DNA from 3 places in the Streptosporangium sp. G11 genome. Region 3 is predicted to be linked to each of the others. Evidence: predicted binding sites of a transcription regulator. Region 3 holds the regulator's gene; each other region holds the start of a gene.

Region 1 (7,843 bases), on a different contig from region 3:
GCCGGGTTATCCTCGCCAGACCCGTGTCACCTGCAGGAGTCCCTCGCTGATGCGCACCGACACACCCGCACTGCCCGATCCGCTGGAAACCCTGGGGCTCACCCCGGCCCAGACGGCCCTTTACAACGCGGTCCTGCGCCTGCACCGCGCCACCTGCGCCGAACTCGCCCAGGCCACCAACGGCTCGCCCGACCTGCTCGGCCGCGAGCTGGCCACCCTGGTACGGCTGGGCGTGGTCGACGAGCAGGGAGGTGAATACCTGGCCCGCCACCCGGCCGCGGCCCTCGGCCATCTGATCGCGGAGAGGCTGGACCGGCTGGCCGCCGAGAGCCGCAGGATCGACACCGTGCTCGGCTCGATCCGCGGCTTCATCCACCAGTACGACGCGGGGCGCGACTACCAGAGCGGCCAGTTCTCCGTGGACCTGGTCGGAGGGGCCGACGAGCTCTACGAGAGCGTGATCGGCATGGCCGTCCAGTCCCCGCCGCTGAAACTGCTGTCGGGCATCCCCGACAGGCGGACGATGAGCGACTTCGCGCACCGCTACGCCGACCAGTGGATCGGGGCCCAGCGCGCCGGCCTGCTCTCCTGCCGGGTCGCCATCCCGGTCCACACGCTGGAGATCCCCGGCCTGCGCGACAAGCTGGACCAGTTCGAACAGGCGGGAGCCGAGGTACGCACCCTCGACACGCTGCCGAGCTGGTTCCTCGTCGCGGGGGACGACGCCGCGGGCATGCCCGCCCAGTGGGGCGGCGCGCTTCCCGAGAACGCCTACAACTTCCACCTGGTCAGGGCTCCCGTCGTGGTGGCCTCGCTGCGCTCGCTCTTCGAGGAGCTGTGGGCCCGCGCGGCCCGCCTGCCCTGGACCTACCGCGACGACGGGGTGGTCCGGGTGCTGCGGCTGGCCGCTCAGGGCGTCCCCGACGAGATGATCGCCCGGCAGCTGGGGGTCTCGGTCCGCACGGTGCGCGCCAGGTTCGCCGACGCCATGGCCGAGCTGGGGGCGCAGTCGCGCTTCCAGGCCGGGGTGGAGGCCTCCCGGCGCGGCTGGCTCGTCTAGGGCCTCTCGCCGCCCGTGCCACCGGGCCGCTGACCTGCCCGTACCGCCCTGAAGCGTCCTACTCGTGCAGTTCGGAACCTGTCTGTCACATCCAGGCCATAAGGTGGGATCGTGCTCGACGATGTCCCTCGCGACCCGTTCGCGGATGACCCCGACGACCCGGCGGCGGCGCTGGGCGATCCCGACGATCCCGAGCCACTGACGACGGACGAGCGCGACGAGGCCATGACCGACCTCGCCGACGTGGAGGTCTTCCGCTCATTGCTGGAGCCCCAAGGTGTGCTGGGCCTGGTGCTCGACTGCCCCGAATGCGGGGAGCAGCACTACTTCGACTGGGAGCTGCTGCGCGGGAACCTGCGCCAGATGATCGAGAACGGCCAGCCCCAGGTGCACGAGCCCGCCTACCAGCCCAACCCCACCGACTACGTGAGCTGGGAATACGCCCGTGGTTACGTGGACGGCGTGATCGACACCGAGGAACACCGCTGATCCACGTCGTCGACCAGGGCCGCCAGCAGGGCGACCGCGACGTCTGAGGTGGAGACGGGCGTCCTGCCGGAGAGCGCCTCCAGGAGTTCGTCGGTCCCGGCTACCGCCGGGTCCTCGTCCGGCCCGTATCTGCGAGCCGGACGTCGCGGGTGAACCGTTGTCATGATCGTTCTCGCTCCGGGTCGTCGCGAGCCCCGTCCCGCGGTTCGGGCTTTCGCTCGCGCCCCCTGCTCGACAGCTCCGCGGTCAAGCTATCGACTCCAGCTCCGCCATCGCTCGTAGCCGGGCCAGCGCCCTGTGCTGGGCCACGCGAACCGCACCTGGTGACATGCCAAGTACATTACCGGTCTCCTCGGCGGAAAGGCCCGACACCACTCGAAGCATGAGTAGCTCGCGCTGGTTGTCCGGCAGCCTCGACAGCAGCCGGCGGGCGTGTTCGGCCTCGATGTAACGCACCACGGTCTCCTCCGGCCCCGGACCCTCGTCGGGCCCGTCAGGAAGATCCTGGGTGGGCACGGCGGATCGTACGGAGCTGCGCAGCGCGTCGGCCACCTTGTGAGACGCGATGCCGAAGACGAAGGACGCGAACGGGCGTCCCATGTCACGGTAGCGGGGCAGTGCGGACAGCACCGCTATGCATACTTCCTGGGCCACGTCGTCCGCGATGTGATACTGACCGGAAACCCGGCCCAGACGACCACGGCAATATCGGACGACCATCGGCCGCAGTTGCGCGATCAGAGATTCGATCGCGGTGCGATCCCCCTGAACGGCGAGGCTCGTCAGATCCTTGAGATCATCCCTATGGGCGACCCCATCAGACCTCGTCGCAAGCCTCACCCCATTTTTGGCGTCGGCGACGCATCCCTCGGTCACGTTAGGCATGATGCCCGCCCTGATAGTGACTGTCGTCATCGCAAACGGCTACGGATTGGTCACATTGAGGCGGAGATAACGGCGCGTAATCAAACGGCGACGGCAACGACTACAGAATGTGCAAATATTTCATTCGATTGCCAAATACATCGGCTATTCGTTAGAACCGTGTTTGGCCTTCCGCCCCGCGTGACGCTTGAGATCGTTTTTGGTTTACCGCAAAACGCGAACGGCTCGCGCCTCCTGGGAGACGCGAGCCGTGCGGAACCGGGGTGGGGGATCAGTGGCCGTGACCGTGGCCGTGACCCTGGCCGCCGGCGGCCGGGGCCTCCTCCTCGGGCTTGTCCACCACGAGGGCCTCGGTCGTCAGCAGCATGCCGGCGATGGAGGCGGCGTTCTGGACGGCCGAGCGGGTGACCTTGACCGGGTCGATGACGCCCTGGGCGATCAGGTCGCCGTACTCGCCGGTGGCGGCGTTGAAGCCCTGGCCGACGGACAGCTCGGTGACCTTCGCCGTCACGACGTAGCCCTCGAGACCGGCGTTCTCCGCGATCCAGCGGGCCGGCTCGACGAGCGCCTTGCGGACGATGGAGACACCGGTCGCCTCGTCGCCGCTCAGGCCCAGGTCGTCGAGGACCTTGGAGACGTGGATGAGCGCGGAGCCACCGCCGGAGACGATGCCCTCCTCGATCGCCGCACGCGTCGCCGAGATGGCGTCCTCCAGGCGGTGCTTCTTCTCCTTCAGCTCCACCTCGGTGGCCGCGCCGACCTTGAGCACGCAGACACCGCCGGAGAGCTTGGCGAGACGCTCCTGGAGCTTCTCACGGTCCCAGTCGGAGTCGGACTGCTCGATGGCGAGCTTGATCTCCTTGACGCGGTCGGCGATCGCCGAGGCCTCACCCGCACCGTCGACGACGGTGGTGGAGTCCTTGGTGATGACGACGCGCCGGGCGGTGCCCAGCACCTCCAGGCCGACGTGCTCCAGCTTGAGGCCGATCTCCTCGCTGACGACCTGGCCACCGGTGAGGATGGCGATGTCCTGCAGCATGGCCTTGCGGCGGTCGCCGAAGCCCGGCGCCTTGACGGCGACGGAGGTGAAGGTGCCACGGATCTTGTTCGTGACGAGGACCGCGAGGGCCTCGCCCTCGACGTCCTCGGCGATGACCAGCAGGGCCTTCTTCGTCTGCGCGATCTTCTCAAGCAGCGGCAGGAAGTCCGAGACAGAGGCGATCTTGCCCTGGGTGATCAGGATGTAGGGGTCTTCCAGGATCGCTTCCATGCGCTCCTGGTCGGTCACCATGTAGGGCGACAGGTAACCCTTGTCGAACTGGAGACCCTCGGTGAACTCGAGCTCCAGGCCCATGCTGTTGGACTCTTCGACGGTGATGACACCGTCCTTGCCCACCTTGTCGAACGCCTCGGCGATCAGCTCGCCGATCTTGGCGTCCTGCGCGGAGATCGTCGCGACATTCGCGATCTCCTTCTTGTCCTCGACCGGGCGGGCCGACTCGATCAGCCGGTCGCTGACCGCCTTGGCCGCGATGTCGATGCCGCGCTTGAGGGAGAGCGGCTGCGCTCCGGCGGCCACGTTGCGCAGACCCTCGCGGACCATGGCCTGGGCCAGGACGGTCGCGGTGGTCGTGCCGTCACCGGCGACGTCGTTGGTCTTGGTCGCCACTTCCTTGGCCAGCTGGGCGCCCAGGTTCTCGTACGGCGCCTCCAGCTCGACCTCGCGGGCGATGGTGACGCCGTCGTTGGTGATGGTCGGCGCACCGAACTTCTTGTCGATGACGACGTTGCGGCCACGCGGGCCCAGCGTCACCTTGACCGCGTCCGCGAGAGCGTTCACGCCGCGCTCGAGAGCTCGGCGCGCGTCCTCCTCGAACGACAGGATCTTCGGCATGACAATCCTCTCTATAAGTACGTCGGCGCATCAAAGCCCCGGGCGCTCTCGCGACCCGGGGCTCGATACGTCATCTTTGTGAAGTTGAGAATTACTTCTCGATGATGGCGAGCACGTCACGGGCGGAGAGCACGAGGTACTCCTCGCCGTTGTACTTCACCTCGGTGCCGCCGTACTTGCTGTAGAGGACCACGTCGCCCTCGCTGACGTCGAGCGGAATCCGCTTCTCGCCTTCCTCATCCCAGTTGCCGGGACCCACCGCGAGGACCTTGCCCTCTTGCGGCTTCTCCTTGGCGGTGTCCGGGATGACCAGACCGGAAGCGGTGGTCTGCTCGGCCTCAAGCGGCTGGACCACAATGCGGTCGCCGAGCGGCTTAACGGGAACCTTGGTGGCGGTCGTCACGTCGGACCTCCCCTTCAGATGTGAACGATCTAGAAGAGGCGACCAGCGGTCTGCCGTCGCGGGTGTCAGACCTGCCTCGTCGCATGTATTTGGCACTCTCACCGGGAGAGTGCCAATACGGAACAGTATGCAAGGTGGGCTTGACAGTCAACACGAAGCACCCCTTCTGCGCTTCACGCGAACGTCAAGCCAGGTGGAAGCCCCTCGCGAAGCCCTACGGCTGAGGGGGTAGCGTCGGGTGATGTGAATCTCGACGCATTCCGGGAGCTCCTGTCTCCGCGCGGCCAGGAGGCCCTGGGCGCGGCGGCCGAGACCGCCGGCGACGATCCGGTGGCGGCGGTGACGAGGTTGAGAAAGATCTACGACGCGGACCTGACCTCCGCCGCGCTCACGCAGGCCACGCTCCGGCTGCGCGCGAGGGAGAAGTTCGGGGCCGACGCCGATCTCATGTATTTCACCCGGACCGGCCTGGAACAGGCCACCCGCCGCGAGGTCGCCGACCACAGGGCGCGGCGCGTCCCCGCGGGCTCGCGGGTCGCCGACGTCTGCTGCGGCATCGGCGGCGACCTCCTCGCCCTGGCCAGGGCCGGCTGCTCCGTCGAGGCCGTCGACACCGACCCGCTGACCGCCGCGATCGCCCAGGCCAACGCGGACGCCCTGGGCTTCGGCGACCGGGTCTCGGTCCGTGCCGCCGACGCCTCCACGCTGGACCCGGCCGCCTTCGACGTCCTGTTCGCCGACCCCGCGCGCCGTACGGCGCGGGGCCGGACCTTCGACCCGATGGGCTACTCGCCCCCCTGGCCCGCCGTGCTGGAGATGGTGGCCCGCGCCGGGGCCGCCTGCCTGAAGGTCGCCCCCGGCATCCCGTACGAGTTCGTCCCCGAGGGCGCGGAGGCCGAGTGGGTCTCGTACAGGGGCGACGTCAAGGAGGCCGTGATCTGGTGCGGCACGCTGGCGGGCGAGACGGCGCGCAGGGCCACGATGCTGCCGTCGGGCGCCACCATGACGCCCGACCCCGCCCTCGGCGATCCCGCCACCGGCCCCGCGGGCCGCTACATCTACGAGCCGGACGGCGCGGCGATCCGGGCCCACCTGGTCGCGGAGATCGCCGCGGCGGTCGGCGGGCGCCTGCTCGACCCGCAGATCGCCTACATCACCGGCGACGCCGCGGCACCGACGCCGTGGGCGTCGCGGTACGAGGTCCACGAGACGCTGCCGTTCTCGCTCAAGCGGCTGCGGGCGGCTCTCCGCGAGCGCGGCGCGGGCAATGTGACGATCAAGAAGCGCGGCTCCGCGGTGGACGTCGACCGCCTCAGGAAAGACCTCCGGCTTTCCGGCGGTGAATCCGCGGTGGTCATTCTCACCCGAATCGGCGAACGGCCGTTCGCCTTCGTGTGCAGTCCCGGCTGACCGGCGGATCGGCCCTGGCTGACCAGCCAAAACAGTCAATTCTTCCAGCCATCCGGCAATTCCTTTCTTTTATTTTCGCTGCCGGAAAACCTTGATCCAGAGGCTAGGGTTGCCAGGCGGGAGTTCTCTCTCACCTGCGGTTTCATCTCGTTCATTGGCAAATCCCATCAAATCCAACCGCGCGGCTGAGCGTCGGCGAGTGAAGGAGCTCTCGGTGGATCATTCCGACCACACCCTGCTCCAGGCAGGCAGCCAGACCGCCATCTCCGACCGGATGCGCGAGCTCCTCGCCCGCGCGGCACAGGACCACGTCTACGAGCAGCGGACCCAGGGCGCCGTGCTCGACGAGATCCGGCAGCGCCTGGAGGGCATGGAGTGGCTGCTGCGCGAGGTCAGGGAGCGCGAGATCGGCGGGCTGAACGGCACGCTGGAGTCCGTCCACGGGCGCCTGGACGACATCGCGGCCCGCCCGCCCTCCTGGGCCGAGGGCCTGGCCCAGCACGTCGAGGCGGTACGCGACCACGTCGACGCCGTCGGCGAGCGGGTCGACTCCCTCGGCCGCCGGGTCGACACCGTCCGCGACCGGGTCACCCCCCTCGGCGAGCTGCCGAGCCTGTGGACCGATCTCGGCGCCGTGGGCGAGAGCGTGGACGAGGCGCTCACCCGCCTGCGGGCGATCTCGGACGGCACCCAGGGCCTCGACGAGCAGGTGCGGCAGCTGGCCGAGCACCTCGGCAGGCTCCAGGCCGACATGGGCGTCGCGGCGCACCGCTTCAGCCGCCTGGACAGGGCCCTGGCCGACCTCTCCCAGCGCACCGGGCGCATCGAGGCGGGCATGCTCGACCTGGCGGCGAGCGTCCAGCAGGCCGTCGGCACGGCCGCCGACCGGATGCTCGCCGCCGTCGAGCAGGTCAACGGCAAGGTGGATCTGACGAGCGGCAGGATCGAGCAGGTCGGCGCCAGGGTCGACCAGATCGTGCCCAGGATCGACGAGCGCGCCGCCGCCGTCGAAAGCCGCATCGACAACCGCGTCGACCGGCTGGACGGCCATCGCATGGCGGCCGGCGGCCGCTTCGACACCCTCGACGAGCGCCTCGACGACATCGAGGGCCGTCTCACCGGCCGGATGGACGTCATCGACTCCCGGCTGTCCACGCTGGACGGGCACGCGGAGAAGTCCGCCGAGCGCCTGGAGAGCCTGGACGAGCACCTGGAGAGCCTGCCCGCCGTCCTCGGCGTCGGCGCGCTCATCGGCGTTCAGACCGACGAGCAGCGCGAGCGCTTCGACTCCCTGGACGAGCGCGTCATCAGGGCCGAGGCCGCGCTGGCCCCGCTGGCCGAGACGCTCCGCGCCCTGCCCGACCGCGACCAGCTCTCCGAGGCCCTGAGCGAGACCGTGGAGCCCGCGCACACCGATCTCACCCGTCGCCTGGGCGCCCTGGAGGAGACCATGCTGGCCCTGGCCGAGGCGCTGCTCCGCCCCACCAGGGCCGACAAGGACTGACTTCGGGGGGGAATCCCGCCCCGGGCCGTGCCCGGCTCTCACCGGCCCGCTCGGGCCCGGCACGGACGCCGTCAGACGACGCGCACGCCGCCCGCGTGGCTCCCGGAGCCTTCGGTGGCCTTCGCCTCGCGGCACAGGTTGTCCCTGACCACGGAGAGCAGGACCAACAGCTCGTCGGTCTGCTCGGCCGTCAGCCCC
Region 2 (7,843 bases), on a different contig from region 3:
GAGGGACCGGCCCTGCGAAGCCCCGGCAACCATCCCGGTTCAAGACTCGTGATCTGAACGAGGTCGGCCGGGACAGGTGCCAATTCCGGTCTGTGACCAGGGTGGTCCGCAGACGAAGATGAGGGAAAGGCCTCGCTTCATGGCGCTCGCAACCACTGAGAACACCACTACCACCTCCTCCGAGCGTGCCGACGACGCGCGCGACCGGCGCTTCGGCCCCGCTGTGGCCCTGTCCTGCAGGGAATGTGGTGCCCGCTACGACCTCGGTCCCAGCTTCGCCTGTACCGAGTGTTTCGGGCCCCTTGAGATCGCGTACGACTTCGGGCGTGTGACCCGGGAGCAGATCGCCGAGGGGCCGACCAACATCTGGCGCTACCGTTCGCTGCTGCCCGTCCCGGCGGACGTGGCCTCCAAGCCCAACATGGCACCGGGCTGGACCAAGCTCGTCAACGCCGGAAACCTGGCCCGGGAACTGGGCATCCGCTCCCTGCACGTGAAGGACGACTCCGGCAATCCCACGCACTCCTTCAAGGACCGCGTGGTGGCCATCGCCGTCGAGGCGGCCCGCAACTTCGGGTTCCACACCCTCTCCTGCTCCTCGACCGGAAACCTGGCCGGCGCCGTGACCGCCGCCGCCGCGCGGGCCGGGCTGGACGCCTGCGTCTTCATCCCCTCCGACCTCGAGCAGGCCAAGATCGTCATGGCCTCCGTGTACGGCGGCAGGCTCATCGGCATCGAGGGCACGTACGACGACGTGAACCGTTTCTGCTCCGAGCTCATCGGTGACGAGATGGGCGACCAGTGGGGCTTCGTCAACGTCAACCTCCGGCCGTACTACGCGGAGGGCTCCAAGACGCTGGCCTACGAGATCGCCGAGCAGCTCGGCTGGCGCATCCCCGACCAGATCGTCATCCCGGTCGCGTCGGGCTCGCAGCTCACGAAGATCGACAAGGGCTTCAAGGAGCTGATCGCGCTCGGTCTGGTCGAGGACAGGCCCTACAAGATCTTCGCGGCCCAGGCTGAGGGATGCTCCCCGGTCTCCGCCGCCTACAAGGCGGGCCACGACGTGATCCGCCCGGTCAAGCCGAACACGATCGCCAAGTCGCTGGCGATCGGCAACCCGGCCGACGGCCCGTACGTCCTGGACATCGCCCGCCGCACCGGCGGCGCGGTCGAGGACGTCACCGACGCCGAGATCGTCGACGCGATCCGGCTGCTGGCCAGGACCGAGGGCATCTTCGCCGAGACCGCCGGAGGCGTCGTCGTCGGGGTGCTGCGCAAGCTGGTCGCCTCGGGCAGGCTCGACCCCGACGCCGAGACCGTGGTCCTCAACACCGGCGACGGTCTCAAGACCCTCGACGCGGTGGCCGCGGAGGCGCGACCGACCGCGGTGATTCGGCCTTCTCTTGACGCATTCCGTGCGGCTATCGCCTAGAAATCGTGAAAGGTACTGAATTATGAGCGTTTCTGTGCGGATTCCGACGATTCTCCGGACTTACACCGGTGGTGCCGCCGAGGTGAACGGAGAGGGGGAGACCCTGCGCGATGTTCTTCAGAAGCTCGACGCGGACTTCCCGGGGATCGGCGCCCGGATTCTTGACGAGGCGGGAAAGATCCGACGTTTTGTCAACGTCTATGTGGGGGATGAGGACGTCCGTTTTGTCGACAACCTCGACACGGCCACGCCCTCCGGTGTTCAGGTCTCCATCATCCCGGCGGTGGCCGGAGGCTGATTCTCCCGCCCCTGCGCGGCCCTGACCGCATCCGCAGCGCCTCAGGGGCGCCCGTCACCCCACGGCACCCGCCCGGCTCCGGCCGGGCGGGTGCCGTCTTTTATGACGCAACCTCACATTTGAGGCGAGGATGGATAATGTAACCCTTGTCTAACTAATAGTGATGGCGAAACTTTGCTCTCGTACTAAAAGCTCTTGTAAAGAGGTAGTTTGGTGCTTGACTCTGTTGCCCTACCGCTTCCCACAGGTATGGTCGGAACGATCGACGGGGCGAAGTCCGTCCCGGAGATTGAGGACTTCGCGAGAGGAATGGGCGTCGTCCTTAAGACCAGTAAGAGGAGTCGCAAGTGGCGCAGGGCACCGTCAAATGGTTCAACGCGGACAAGGGCTACGGCTTCATCGCGGTAGACGGTGGTAAGGATGTGTTCGTCCATTACTCCGCGATCATGATGGATGGCTACCGTGCCCTCGAACAGGGCCAGCGGGTCGAGTTCGAGATCACCCAGGGCCAGAAGGGTCCCCAGGCGGAGTCCGTGCGGGCGGTCTGACGTAGCCGTTTCGTGAATTCGCAGGGAAGAGCCGGTTGATCCCGCGGTATCGCAGTCCGCTGGATCCTCACCGCCTAGGCCCGGCTCGCCCCCCCCATCGGCGAGCCGGGCCTTCGTGTCGCACGGGCCGCGGAGTCGTGCGCGGCGGAGTCGTACGCGCGCACGAAGGTCGTACAGCTTCGCGCAGAGGTCGTACGGGATGTGAGAAAAGGTGCGAAACGCGCCGGTGTGACACGGAACCCACCGGCGTGACGCGGGCCGCGCCGATGGTGACGTGTCGCGTACGCCGACGTGACGCGGTATCTACGCAGGCATGACGCGGAGCCGACGTCCCTCACCACGCGGCCCAGGTCAACGGATCGTGGCTTGCACTCGTCGGGGTAGAGTGCTAAACACATTGTTGGCACTCACGCATAGAGAGTGCCAATCCTGGATCGAGGCGATGGGGCCCGCCGAACGGAGTCGTGGGCCCACATGCCGTCGCGGGCGTCGGCTCGGTCCGGTGTAAGCCACCCTGTCTCTGGGAGGTCTAGCCGTATGGCAGCCAAGATGATCGCGTTTAACGAGGACGCCAGGCGCGGTCTCGAGCGCGGTATGAACCAGCTCGCGGACGCCGTTAAGGTGACCCTCGGCCCCAAGGGCCGTAACGTCGTTCTGGAGAAGAAGTGGGGCGCCCCCACCATCACCAACGATGGTGTCTCCATTGCCAAGGAGATCGAGCTCGAAGACCCGTGGGAGAAGATCGGGGCCGAGCTCGTCAAGGAGGTCGCCAAGAAGACCGACGATGTCGCCGGTGACGGCACCACCACCGCCACCGTGCTCGCTCAGGCTCTCGTACGTGAGGGTCTCCGCAACGTCGCCGCCGGCGCCAACCCGATGTCCCTGAAGAAGGGCATCGAGGCCGCCGTCGAGCGCGTGTCGGAGGAGCTGTCCAAGCTTGCCAAGGACGTGGAGACGAAGGCGCAGATCGCCTCCACCGCATCCATCTCCGCGGGCGACCCGCAGATCGGCGAGATGATCGCCGAGGCGATGGACAAGGTCGGCAAGGAAGGCGTCATCACCGTCGAGGAGAGCAACACCTTCGGCCTCGAGCTTGAGCTCACCGAGGGCATGCGCTTCGACAAGGGCCTCACCTCGATGTACTTCGTCACCGACCCGGAGCGTATGGAGGCCGTCCTCGACGACCCCTACATCCTGGTCGTCAACTCGAAGGTCTCCGCCAACAAGGACCTGCTCCCGGTTCTCGACAAGGTCGTGCAGGCCGGCAAGCCGCTGCTGATCATCGCCGAGGACGTCGAGGGCGAGGCCCTGGCCACCCTGGTCGTCAACAAGATCCGCGGCCTGTTCCGCTCGGTCGCCGTCAAGGCGCCGGGCTTCGGTGACCGTCGCAAGGCCATGCTGGGCGACATCGGCATCCTGACCGGTGCCCAGGTCATCAGCGAGGACCTCGGTCTCAAGCTGGAGTCCACCACCCTGGACCAGCTCGGTCGTGCCCGTCAGGTCATCGTCACCAAGGACGAGACCACCATCGTCGACGGTGCCGGCGACCCCGAGCAGATCGCCGGCCGGGTCAACCAGATCCGCGCCGAGATCGAGAACACCGACTCCGACTACGACCGCGAGAAGCTCCAGGAGCGTCTCGCCAAGCTGGCCGGCGGCGTGGCCGTCATCAAGGCCGGTGCGGCGACCGAGGTCGAGCTCAAGGAGCGCAAGCACCGCATCGAGGACGCCGTTCGCAACGCGAAGGCGGCCGTCGAGGAGGGCATCGTCCCCGGCGGCGGCGTGGCGCTGCTGCAGGCCGGCGCCAAGGCGTTCGACAAGCTGGAGCTCTTCGGCGACGAGGCCACCGGTGCCGCGATCGTCAAGAAGGCTCTGGAGGAGCCGCTCAAGCAGATCGCCGTCAACGCCGGCCTTGAGGGCGGCGTCGTCGTGGAGAAGGTGCGCAACCTTCCCCCGGGTGAGGGCCTCAACGCCGCCACCGGCGAGTACGTCAACCTGTTCGAGACGGGCATCATCGACCCGGCCAAGGTGACGCGTTCCGCTCTGCAGAACGCGGCGTCCATCGCGGCGCTGTTCCTCACCACCGAGGCCGTCATCGCCGAGAAGCCCGAGAAGGCCGGAGCCGCCCCCGCCATGCCCGGCGGCGGCGACATGGACTTCTAAGTCCACGCGCTTTCGAAAAAGAGGCGACCCCGAAGTGCTGGGGCCGCCTCTTTTTGTCGTGTCTCCCCGTGTCTCCCTGCGTCTCCCCGTGTCCGTCACCGGGCTCCCCGCCCGGCCCCCGCTCCCGTCGCCGCGCGACGGCCGGTGCGCGGGCCCGAGGCTAGCCGAGCTGCGCGGGCAGCGGCCGGGAGTGCAGGACGGTCAGGGAGGTGACCGCGCGGGTCAGGACCACGTAGAGGCGGGCCAGGCCCCGGGGTTCCGCGTCGACGATGTCGGCGGGTTCGGCCACGATCACGTGGTCGTACTCCAGGCCCTTGGCCAGGGAGGCCGGGATGACCAGGAGACGGTGGTCCTCGACAGTGTCGGGGCTCAGTACCCGGTGCTCCAGGTGGGCCAGGGCCCCGGACGCGGCGCCCACCGAGGCGTCGGGGACGATGACGCCGATCGACCCCTCGCGGGCGAGCGCCTCCTCGGCGGCGCGGGCCAGCGACGCGGCCAGGTCGGGCGCCCGGCGCACCGACAGGGAGCCCGCGCCGGGCCGCAGTGACCGGGGGGCGGCCAGGTCGGGGGCGACGGAGGGCAGCAGCCTGGCCGCGTAGTCGAGGACCTCGCGGGGCACGCGGAAGCCGAGGGTCAGCTCGGTGACCGCGCCGCCCTCGAAGCCGAGATGGGTCAGGACCTCGGTCCAGGAGCGGGCGGACCAGGGCGTGGTGCCCTGCGCGAGGTCGCCGAGCACGGTGGCCGAGCCGGTGCGGCAGCGCCGCCCCAGGGCCCGCAGCTGCATGGCCGACAGGTCCTGGGCCTCGTCCACGACCAGGTGGCCCAGCGGGGTGGTCCGCTCGATCATGTCGGCCAGCTCGTCCATCAGCGCGCCGTCGGCCGCCGACCACTTGGCCGAGCGGAAGGACTTGGCGGGCTTCGCCCACAGCAGCAGCGACTGCTCCTCGGCCGTGAGGTCGTCCTTGGCGGCGGCGGCGAGGAAGGCGGGGTCGCTGAACAGCCGGTGGAGCACCTGCTGCGGGGTCAGCTTGGGCCAGACCAGGTCCACGAGCTGCTTGACCGGCTTGGACCTGGCCACCGCGTCCTGCACCCGGTCGTCGGGCGACTCGCCGCGCTGCTCCATCCGGACGAGCACCAGGTGGGCGAGGCGCTGGGCGAGCGTGGCGCGCCCCGGGCCGTAACGGGTGGTGCCGCGCAGCGCGGCGACGATCTCGCGGACCTCGTGGTCGGCCACCCGGTAGCGGTTGATCCCCTTGGTGAACAGCACGCCCTCGATGGGCTTGACGACGTGCATCCACAGGGCGCGCCCGAGCACGGGGACGATCCTGGCGTCGCCCTTGATCGTGCTCGTGGCGGGGTCCTCGGGGGTGGAGTGGTCACCGAGGATTCCGGCGGCCGTGGTCTGGTCGACCTTGACCTCGCCCAGGGCGGGGAGCACGGAGGAGATATAGGAGAGGAACGCCCGGTTCGGGCCGACGATCATCACCCCCGACCTGGCGAGCCGCTCGCGGTGGGTGAAGAGCAGGTAGGCCGCCCGGTGCAGGCCGACGGCGGTCTTCCCGGTGCCGGGGGCGCCCTGGACGCACACCGTCTGCCCCAGGTCGGAGCGGACGATCTCGTCCTGGTCGGGCTGGATCGTCGCGACGATGTCGCGCATCGGGCCCGAGCGCGGGCGCTCGATCTCCTCGGTGAGGATCCTGCTCTGGGCCAGGGCGGCACCGCCCTGGTCGAGGCGCTCGTCCTCGTAGGCGGTCAGGTCGCCGCCCCGGTAGCCGAACCTGCGGCGCAGGGCGACGCGCATCGGGTCGGACGGGCTGGCCTGGTAGAAGGCCCGCGAGACCGGGGCCCGCCAGTCGATGACCAGGGGGCGGCTGCTGTCGTCGTGGACGTGCCTGCGCCCGACGTAGACCGTACCGGGAAGGTCGTCTCCCGCCTGGCGGTCGAGGCGGCCGAAGAACAGGGGCGTGCCGGAGTGGTCGGCGAGCGCCTCGACGCGCTGGTCCAGCAGCGCCTGCAGGATCTGCTGGGAGACCCAGTCTCCGGCGGCGTCGGAGGAGAGGGAGCGGGCGTGCTCGCGCATCGCGCGAAGCGCCGCCCTGGAGGTGGCGAGGTGCTCGCGCTCGGCGGCGAGGATCCGGGCGGGGTCGTCGGTTATGTCGGGGGCCAATTGATGTGCGGGCACGCTGAAGCGCCTCCCATTCGGTAAACGGAGGTGGTGGTCATCGGGCAGCGAATCGACCAGCCTAGCGGCGGTCCCCCCGCGTCTCAAAAGGATTAACGGCGGACTGGGAGGCGGTGGCCGCGGGTACCCCAACGATCGTGCGGATCTCGCCTGTCATCCCGGTCGTCGCCACTCTTCTCCTGGCCGCGCTCTGGGGGTTTTCTGTGTTCGCGGGCTGGGGGTTCGAGGCCTTCTGTTCCGACCGCGGCTGCGCGGAGAGGCTGGGCGGGGTGGTCAGGCTGTCGTCCCTGTTCGCGGTGGTCGCGGCCTGCTGCACGGTGGGTGCCCTGCTGGCACCCAGGACGCGGAGCGATAAAAAACGTTTTACCGTTCTGATGGCCGCCGCGGTGACCGCCTGGGTGATCGCCGAGGGCATTCTCTTCGCCGGCGGCCTGATCATTCGGTAATCACCCTGACACCCTCCGTAATTCTCCGCTGAAATGGCGAAAAAGCGAGGCGAACATGGTGACTCCCACAGATCATGGGGGTATGTCGCCAGTGGCCTTGAGGCCTAGCGAGGGGGTGGTTTGTTTGTCGAAAGCCCGCGGGATTTCGTGGACCTGACACAAATTGACGACGTGTTCGCCATGTGGGGTCATTCTCCGGCGAGCACGTCGTCCGCGTCGATGATCTGATACGCGTACCCCTGCTCGGCCAGGAACCGCTGCCGGTGGGCGGCGAAATCCTGGTCCACCGTGTCACGGCTGACCACCGAGTAGAAGCGGGCCCCGCCTCCGTCGGCCTTCGGCCGCAACACCCGTCCCAGCCGCTGCGCCTCCTCCTGCCGCGACCCGAAGGTGCCCGACACCTGGATGGCCACCGCCGCCTCGGGCAGGTCGATGGAGAAGTTGGCGACCTTGGAGACGACCAGGACCTGGATCTCCTTGTCGCGGAACGCCTGGAAGAGCCGCTCCCGCTCCTTGATCTTCGTCTCGCCCTTGATCACCGGTGCGTTCAGGTGCTCGCCGAGCTCGTCGAGCTGGTCGATGTACTGCCCGATGACCAGCACCTGCTCGTCCAGGTGCCGCCGGACCAGCGCCTCGGTCACCCGCGTCTTGGACGGCGTGGTCGCGCAGAACCGGTAGCGCTCCTCGGACTCGGCCATCGCGTAGGCCAGCCGCTCCTCGTCGGTCAGCGTCACCCGCACCTCGACGCAGTCGGCCGGGGCGATCCAGCCC
Region 3 (7,843 bases):
GGGGCCGGGCGGGACCGGGCGGCGCGACCGGAAACCGGCCGGAACCGGGCGACACGACCGGGAGCGGACCGGGGCGGGGCGCCCCGGCAGGGGGCGGCCCCGGCCGGGGTGACGCGATCGGGAGCGGGCCGGGTCAGCGGCCATTGAAGGCGTCCCGCAGGCGGGAGAAGAAGCTCTGCTGCCCGGGGGCGAACTTACCCGGCGGGCGCTCCTCGCCGCGGAGCCTGGCGAGCTCCTTCAAAAGCCCCTCCTGCTCGGCGTCGAGGCGGGAGGGGGTCTCCACGTTCACATGGATCAGCAGATCGCCGCGGCCCGTCTCGTTCAGCCGTTGCACGCCCCGCCCGTAGAGCGGGATCGTCTGCCCCGACTGCGTGCCGGGACGGATGTCGAGCTCCTCGGCGCCGTCGAGCGTCTCCATGGTCAGGATGGTGCCGAGCGAGGCTGCGGTCATCGGGATCTGCACGGTGCAGTGCAGGTCGTCGCCGCGCCTCTCGAAGATCTCATGGGGACGCTCGACGATCTCCAGGAACAGGTCGCCGGGCGGGCCTCCACCCGGGCCGATCTCACCCTCGCCGGCGAGCTGGATGTGGGTGCCGTCCTCGACCCCGGCCGGGATGCGGACCTTGATGGTCCGCCGGGTGCGGACCCGGCCGTCGCCGGAGCACTCCTGGCAGGGGTTGCGGATGATCGACCCGAAGCCGCCGCACTGGGGGCAGGGCCGGGAGGTCATGACCTGGCCCAGGAAGGACCGGGTGACCTGGGACACCTCGCCCCGGCCGTGACACATGTCACAGGTGTCGGGGTGGGTGCCGGCCGCGGCGCCGGAGCCCGTGCAGACCTCGCAGACCACGGCGGTGTCGACGACCAGCTCGCGGGTGGTGCCGAAGCCCGACTCGCGCAGGTCGAGCTCGACCCTGATGGTGGCGTTGCGCCCGCGGCGGGCGCGGGAACGGGGGCCTCGGCCGCCGCCGCCGGCCGCGCCGAAGAAGGCGTCCATGATGTCGCTGAACGGGAAGCCGGCGCCGAAGCCCCCGGCCCCCGCGCCGCCGCCCGAGGCGAACGGGTCGGCACCCATGTCGTACATCTGCCGCTTGTTGGAGTCGGACAGGACCTCGTAGGCCTGTGTGATCTCCTTGAAGCGTTCCTGGGTCTCGGGGTCGGGGTTGACGTCGGGATGCAGCTCGCGCGCCAGACGCCGGTACGCCTTCTTGATCTCTTCCGCACTGGCGTCGCGGCGCACCCCGAGGGTGCCGTAGTAGTCGCTCTTAGCCACTTTTCGTTGACCTCTTAGGATGCAGCCAGGATCTGGCTGACGTAGCGTGCCACCGCGCGCACCGCGCCCATCGTGACCGGGTAGTCCATTCGCGTCGGGCCCAGCACACCGAGCCGGGCCAGTTGCTTGTCCCCAGAACCGTATCCGGCGGCGACGATGGACGTGCCTTGGAGTCCGGTGTAGGGGTTCTCCGAGCCGATCCGCACGGTCAGCGCAGAAAGGTCGGAGGTCTCACCGAGCAGTCGCATGAGCACGACCTGCTCTTCCAGAGCCTCCAGCACGTCGCGGAGCCCGACGGTGAAGTCGGCTCCCGCGAGGTTGGCGGCTCCGGCAAAAACGATCTTCTCATCATGCCTGTCCACCAGGGACTCGAGCAGCACGGACAGGATAGTGGCCGCGAGGGGCCGGTCCTCCGTGGGGAGCCGCTCCGGCAGGTCGGCGACCTTGTCGGGGACGCTGGTGAGCCCGCATCCGTCGAGGGAGGCGTTGAGTATCGCGCGCAGATGGGCCACGCGCTGCTCGTCGACGACGTTGGGCAGCTCGACCACGCGCTGCTCGACCCTGCCGGTATTGGTGATCAGCACGAACATCAGCCGGCGCTCGCTCAGCGGCACCAGCTCGACGTGCCTGACCGTCGAGTGGGTCAGCGTCGGATACTGCACCACGGCGACCTGCCGGGTGAGCTGGGCCAGCAGCCGCACCGTCCGCATGACGACGTCGTCGATGTCCACCGCACCCGCGAGGAAGCTCTCGATGGCCTTGCGTTCCGCGCTCGACAGGGGCTTCACCTGCGAGAGCCGGTCGACGAAGAGCCGGTAGCCCTTGTCGGTGGGCACCCGGCCGGCACTGGTGTGGGGTTGGGCGATGTAACCCTGCTCCTCCAGCACCGCCATGTCGTTGCGGATCGTCGCCGGGGACACCCCCAGGTTGTGCCGATCCGCGAGGGCCTTTGAACCCACCGGCTCATTGGTGGACACGTAGTCCTCGACGATGGCGCGGAGCACGGCGAGCTTGCGGTCGTCGACCAACGTGGTCACCTCCCTGCCTGCGTTCAGAGGGAAACACGAGGTTTGGCACTCTGTGTTCCCGAGTGCCAAGTGTACGGCCCCCGTGCGGAAGGCGCGATAAGCAAGAGCTGCGGATGATGACGGCAAGCCGTTGTCAAGTCAACTGCTATCGCGATCCAAGCCGCACCCACCACAATTTGGGCATGTCCAACGATTTCGGTTCTTATCCGGGTGACGCCTCCCGCGGCCCCGGTCACGGCGGCCCCCAGCAGCCGTATGGTCAGCAGCAGTACGGCGGCCAGCAGCAGTACGGTCAGCAGCCCCCCTCCTACGGCTACGCGCCTCCCGGCTACGGCACCCCGCAGGGACCGCCGCCCACCGGGAAGATCAAGCCTGGTATCGGGTGGATCGTCGGGGTCTGGCTGCTCGCCCTGGTCAGCATCATCGTCGGCATCGGCGGCTTCGCCGGGGGCATCTTCAACGCGGTCACCGACGCGGCGCCGACGCAGACGTTCGCCCCCGGCGAGGCCGCGACGGTCAAGATCGACCCGGCGGACAAGCCGGCGATCTACGTCGCCACGGGCGGTCCCACCCAGTTCGAGTGCACGCTGAAGGGCGGCACCGGCACGCCCAGACTTCAGAAGCCGGACGTCCAGCAGACCGTCGCGGGGCCCGACGGCGTCGCCTGGGAGATGGGCCTGCGGGTCGGCGTGGACCAGGCGGGCGACTACCAGGTCCAGTGCTCCGCCGATCCCGCCGAGGGCACCAAGTTCGGCGTGGGCAAGGAGTTCGCCGCCGAATCGCTGGTGGGCGGGGTGGTCGCCCTGTTTGTGATCCCCGGCATCGGGATCCTGCTGGCCATCCTCGTGACGATCGTCGTACTGGTGAAGCGGAGCGGCGCCCGCAAGCGCCAGGCCGCCGCGGCGCCGGTGGGGCAGTGGGGACAGCCGGGACCCTACGGCAGGTGACGGTGGCGTTTGCTAGCGTCCCACCTGATCCCCGGCGAGAGAGGGTGGACGGTCGGTGATGTACGAGCGTGACGTTCTGGCGGGAGACTGGCGGCGCCCGCGCAGGGGGACGATCCCTCAGGTTCCCGCGGAGCTCGACCTGGTCGTCGAGGACGCCGACGGCGGCTTCTGCGGCGCCGTGGTGGCCTGCGACAAGGAGGCCGTCACCCTGGAGGACCGCTTCGGGCGCCGGCGGGTGTTCCCGCTGGAGCCGGCCGCGTTCCTCCTGGAGGGCAAGGTCGTGACGCTCGTACGGCCCGCCGCCGCGCCGCGCGGCCCCCGGCGGAGCGCGTCGGGCTCCATCGCGGTGGAGGGCCTGCGGGCCCAGGTCGCCAAGGAGAGCCGGATCTACGTGGAGGGCGTGCACGACGCCGCGCTCGTGGAGAAGGTCTGGGGGCACGACCTGCGGGTCGAGGGCGTGGTCGTGGAGTATCTGGAGGGGGTCGACCACCTGCCCTCGATCGTCGAGGAGTTCGGCCCGGGGCCACGGCGGCGGCTGGGCGTGCTCGTCGACCACCTGGTGCCCGGTTCCAAGGAGAGCCGGATCGCCGCGCAGGTCTCCTCACCGCACGTGCTGATCGTCGGGCACCCGTTCGTGGACGTCTGGCAGGCGGTCAGGCCGCAGGTGCTCAAGATCCCTTCCTGGCCCTCGGTGCCACGCGGCGTGCCCTGGAAGGAGGGCGTCATCGCGGCGCTGGGCTGGAACGTGGAACCCGGCGCCGCATGGCGCCGCATTCTCGGATCGGTCACGACATATGCCGATCTGGAGCCCGAGCTCCTCGGCCCTGTCGAGGAGCTGATCGACTTCGTGACGGTTCCCGGCGAGGATGGCTAGGCCGTCAACCCCATCAGGAGGGGACATGAGCGAGAACCCCGAGGACCAACCGGGCGACGACCGGACGCGGCGCATCGGCGATCCCCCGCCCGGCCACACGTGGCCGGGCCAGAACCCCCCGCCCCCGGGCCAGGGGTACGGACAACCAGGGCAGGGCTACGGGCAACCGGACCAGGCGTACGGGCAACCGAAGCAGGGCCACGGGCAGCCCGGCCAGGGCTACGGACCCCCCGCCCAGGAGTACGGGCAACCGGGCCAGGCCTACGGGGGCTACCCGCCGCCCGCCTCCCCGTACGACGCGGGCGGCTACCAGCCCGGATACCCCGAGTACGGCGCGTACGGCTCGCCACAGGGATACGGCTACCAGGCGCCGCCCGGGACGTACGGACCGCGGCCCGGCAGCGACGACACCACCATGTCGATGCTCGCCCACCTGCTGGGCCTGCTGACCTCCTTCGTCGGCCCTCTGGTCCTCTATCTCGCGAAGAAGGACGAGTCGCCCTACGTGCGCGACCAGGCCGCCGAGGCGCTCAACTTCCAGCTCACGGTGCTGATCGCCTACGTCGTCTCCTGGGTCCTGGCGTTCGTGCTCATCGGCTTCGTGCTGATGTTCTTCCTCTGGATCGGATCGATCATCGTGACGATCATCGCCGCGGTGGCGGCCAACCGGGGAGAGAGATACCGCTATCCGATGAACATCCGTTTCGTCAGCTGACCCGGCGGCCCGACGGAGCCTCGGGGGAGATCGCGGCCGGTGGCCCGGCCAGGCCACGGGTCCGGTGGCCCGACAGGTCTCAGGTGAGGTCGCGGACCAGGGCGTCGGCCAGCAGGCGGCCGCGCAGGGTGAGCACCGCGCGGCCCGCCTTGAACGGCTCCACCTCCAGCAGGCCGTCAGCCAGCGCGCGGGCGACCACCGGGGGGCGTTCCAGCTCCCGGAGCGGGAAGCCCCTGGCGAGCCGCAGCTCCAGCATCAGCCGTTCCACCGCCCTGTCCTGAGGGCCCAGCACCTCGCGCGCGTGCGCGGGCGAGGTGCCCGCGGCCAGGCGCTGGGCGTAGGCGGCGGGGTGCTTGACGTTCCACCAGCGGGTGCCGCCGACGTGGCTGTGCGCCCCGGGGCCGACCCCCCACCAGTCGCCGCCGGTCCAGTAGAGCAGGTTGTGCCGGCAACGCCCGGCCTCCGAGGTCGCCCAGTTGGACACCTCGTACCACTCGAACCCCGCCTCGGCCAGCATGGCGTCGGCGATCAGGTAGCGGTCGGCGGCCACGTCGTCGTCGGGCATCGGGAGCTCGCCGCGCCTGATCCTGGCGGCCAGCTTCGTCCCGTCCTCGACGATCAGCGAGTACGCGGAGACGTGGTCGGGCCCTGCCTCGATCGCCGCGGCCAGCGACGCGCGCCAGTCGTCGTCGCTCTCCCCCGGCGTGCTGTAGATCAGGTCGAGGTTGACGTGGTCGAACCCCGCCTCCCTCGCCTCCCGTACGGCCAGCGCGGGGCGGCCGGGGGTGTGACGGCGGTCCAGCACCTGGAGCACGTGCTCGCGGGCGCTCTGCATCCCGAAGCTCATCCGGTTGAACCCGCCCTCGCGCAACTCCGCCAGGTAGGCGGGGTCCACCGACTCGGGGTTGGCCTCTGTGCTCACCTCGGCGCCGGGAGCGAGCCCGAACTCCTCCTCGATCGCCCGCAGGATCCGTACGAGGTCTCCGGCGGGGAGCAGGGTGGGGGTCCCACCGCCGAAGAACACGGTCTCGACGGGGAGGTGCGCGGCGCCGAGGTTGGCCCGTGCCCGCCGCACCTCGTCGACGGCGGTGTCCGCGTAGTCCTTCTGCGACGCGCCGGGGCCCAGCTCGGACGCCGTGTAGGTGTTGAAGTCGCAGTAACCGCACCGGGTCACGCAGAAGGGGACGTGGACGTAGAAACCGAAGGGGCGCTCGCCGAGGCCGGCGAGCGCGCTCTCCGGGAGCTCGCCCGAGGCCGGTACGGGATCACCGTCGGGAAGTGTGGATGGCACGCCCCAAGTCTGCCGCTTCCTCCGCGATGCCCGGGACGCCGAAGCCCGGGACGCGGCTCAACCCCCGCCCACCCGATACAAGGAGCCCTGCCGCCCCACCGGGACACCGAAACCCCAGACGCGACTCAACCCCCGCCCACCCGATGCAAACGGCCCTGCCGCTCCACCAGGACACCGAAGCCCCGGACGCGGCTCAACCCCCCACTCACCCGATGCAAACGGCCCTGCCGCTCCACCGGGACGCCTCCCTCGGCGCTCCCGGGCGTCAGATCTCCCGCTCGTCTCGCACCGGCAGGCCGTACCGCCGGGCGAGGGGGTTCCACAGCTTCAGGAAGCCCTTCTTGGCCGTGGTCGCCTCGCCGGAGAAAGCGAGACCGCGCCGGTAGTCGTCGTCGCCGCTCCAGGCGCGATCACACCCGGCCTCCTGGCGGGTCGCCCAGGCGAGGAACGCCTCGTCGGCGTTGAACGAGGCGGTCAGGGCCCTGACGAGGCGCTGCTTGACCGCGTCGCCGCCGTCGAGTTCGCCGGTGTCCAGCGCGTTGACCTGGACCACCTGCTCGCGGCGGGCGGCGGTGATCCGCTGGAGCGTGGCGAGCCCGGTGGCGGTGCCCTCGCAGGAACGCAGCTGGTCGAGGGCCGAGCCGAGGCCCGATCTGGAGCCCCCGCTGTCGGCGAGCAGGGCGTCGAGGACCCTGGCCTGGGTCTCGGCGTCCCCGGGACCTCCGTGAGCCCGCCCCGCCGGGGGCGTCCCGGTCTCCGCCTCCGTCCGGTCACCGGTCACCGTCCGGATGCCGCCCGCCACCGACGCGCCGCCGTTTCGCGGGGTGAGCCAGAGGGCCCCCGCGGCGACCATCGCCACCGTGAAGAGCGTGGCCATCGCGACCGGCGGCCAGACCTTGCGGTCGCCACGCGGCGGCCGGTCCCGGCCTCGGTCCCGCGGCGCCGGAGCCCGGTCTCCCTGCGCGGGCTGCCGGGGCCGCTCGTCCGGCGGGAGATGCTGCTGCCAGTCGGCGGGATCCTGCCGCCACTCTCCCGGCGGGACCCGGCCGCCCGGCGGAACGTCCCGCGGAGGCTGAGCCGACGGAAACCGGGCCTGCGGGGACTGGTCGACCGGGGGCTGCCCCCCCGTCGGCGCCCCACACCTGGGGCATCGTGGCAACCCCTTCACAGGGGTGCCACATCGGTTGCAGAACGCCTGCTGCTCCATGCCTTACCAAGTTAGCCGAAGCATCCCGCCGCCCACCGGTCAAAACGCCGTTGGCCGTTGACGGCCAGATCGCACAGGTCTACGATCCGGGAAAACTTAAAGGAAAGTTTCCTATAAGTTACTTATTTCAATCAGTGGAGAAGCCCGTGCAGAGACTCCTCCGTAAAGTGATCGCGACAGCCCTCGCCGCGGGTCTCGCGGCGGTGGCCGTACCGGCTACGGCCCAGGCCCAGGCGCCCCAGGAACACGGTGACCGCTACAAGCGGGTCGCCTACTTCATCCAGTGGGGCGTCTACGGCCGCAACTACCACGTCAAGGACATGGAGACCAGCGGCGCCGCCGCCAAGCTGACCCACATCAACTACGCCTTCGGCTTCGTCAACCCCGAGGGCGCCTGCTACTCCCCCGACCCGTGGGCCGACTGGCAGCGCCCGGTGCCCGCCGAGCAGAGCGTGGACGGCGTCGCCGACGCCGAGGGCCAGGCGCTGAACGGCAACCTGAACCAGCT

Evidence for each region. Region 3 encodes HrcA, which represses chaperone genes, less so after heat shock. Its sites were predicted from a motif close to TTGGCACTCTCNNNNNGAGAGTGCCAA; they were not measured.
Region 1: a site for HrcA is predicted at 4,821-4,847, ahead of groES (co-chaperone GroES). Genes of this name have one in related genera too.
Region 2: a site for HrcA is predicted at 2,682-2,708, ahead of groL (chaperonin GroEL). Genes of this name have one in related genera too.

Annotation. Positions count from the first base shown of each region.
Region 1 is NZ_JBPJUQ010000009.1:75,232-83,074, forward strand. Features, by position in the region: gene ACSDR0_RS11915 (LuxR C-terminal-related transcriptional regulator) at 50-1,060, shown strand; gene ACSDR0_RS11920 (DUF5319 family protein) at 1,172-1,549, shown strand; gene ACSDR0_RS11925 (anti-sigma-D factor RsdA) at 1,510-1,713, opposite strand; gene ACSDR0_RS11930 (sigma-70 family RNA polymerase sigma factor) at 1,796-2,434, opposite strand; gene groL (chaperonin GroEL) at 2,706-4,328, opposite strand; gene groES (co-chaperone GroES) at 4,420-4,731, opposite strand; gene ACSDR0_RS11945 (class I SAM-dependent methyltransferase) at 4,975-6,141, shown strand; gene ACSDR0_RS11950 (hypothetical protein) at 6,356-7,645, shown strand; gene ACSDR0_RS11955 (MarR family winged helix-turn-helix transcriptional regulator) at 7,717-7,843, opposite strand, start outside.
Region 2 is NZ_JBPJUQ010000014.1:143,090-150,932, reverse strand. Features, by position in the region: SAM riboswitch class I at 1-125, shown strand, start outside; gene thrC (threonine synthase) at 140-1,435, shown strand; gene ACSDR0_RS16785 (MoaD/ThiS family protein) at 1,458-1,733, shown strand; gene ACSDR0_RS16780 (cold-shock protein) at 2,081-2,281, shown strand; gene groL (chaperonin GroEL) at 2,819-4,444, shown strand; gene ACSDR0_RS16770 (HelD family protein) at 4,605-6,626, opposite strand; gene ACSDR0_RS16765 (hypothetical protein) at 6,764-7,072, shown strand; gene ACSDR0_RS16760 (DNA repair helicase XPB) at 7,261-7,843, opposite strand, start outside.
Region 3 is NZ_JBPJUQ010000002.1:91,399-99,241, forward strand. Features, by position in the region: gene dnaJ (molecular chaperone DnaJ) at 134-1,273, opposite strand; gene hrcA (heat-inducible transcriptional repressor HrcA) at 1,288-2,301, opposite strand; gene ACSDR0_RS02530 (hypothetical protein) at 2,484-3,248, shown strand; gene ACSDR0_RS02535 (DUF3097 domain-containing protein) at 3,307-4,122, shown strand; gene ACSDR0_RS02540 (DUF4870 domain-containing protein) at 4,148-4,837, shown strand; gene hemW (radical SAM family heme chaperone HemW) at 4,917-6,128, opposite strand; gene ACSDR0_RS02550 (hypothetical protein) at 6,394-7,005, opposite strand; gene ACSDR0_RS02555 (glycoside hydrolase family 18 protein) at 7,482-7,843, shown strand, end outside.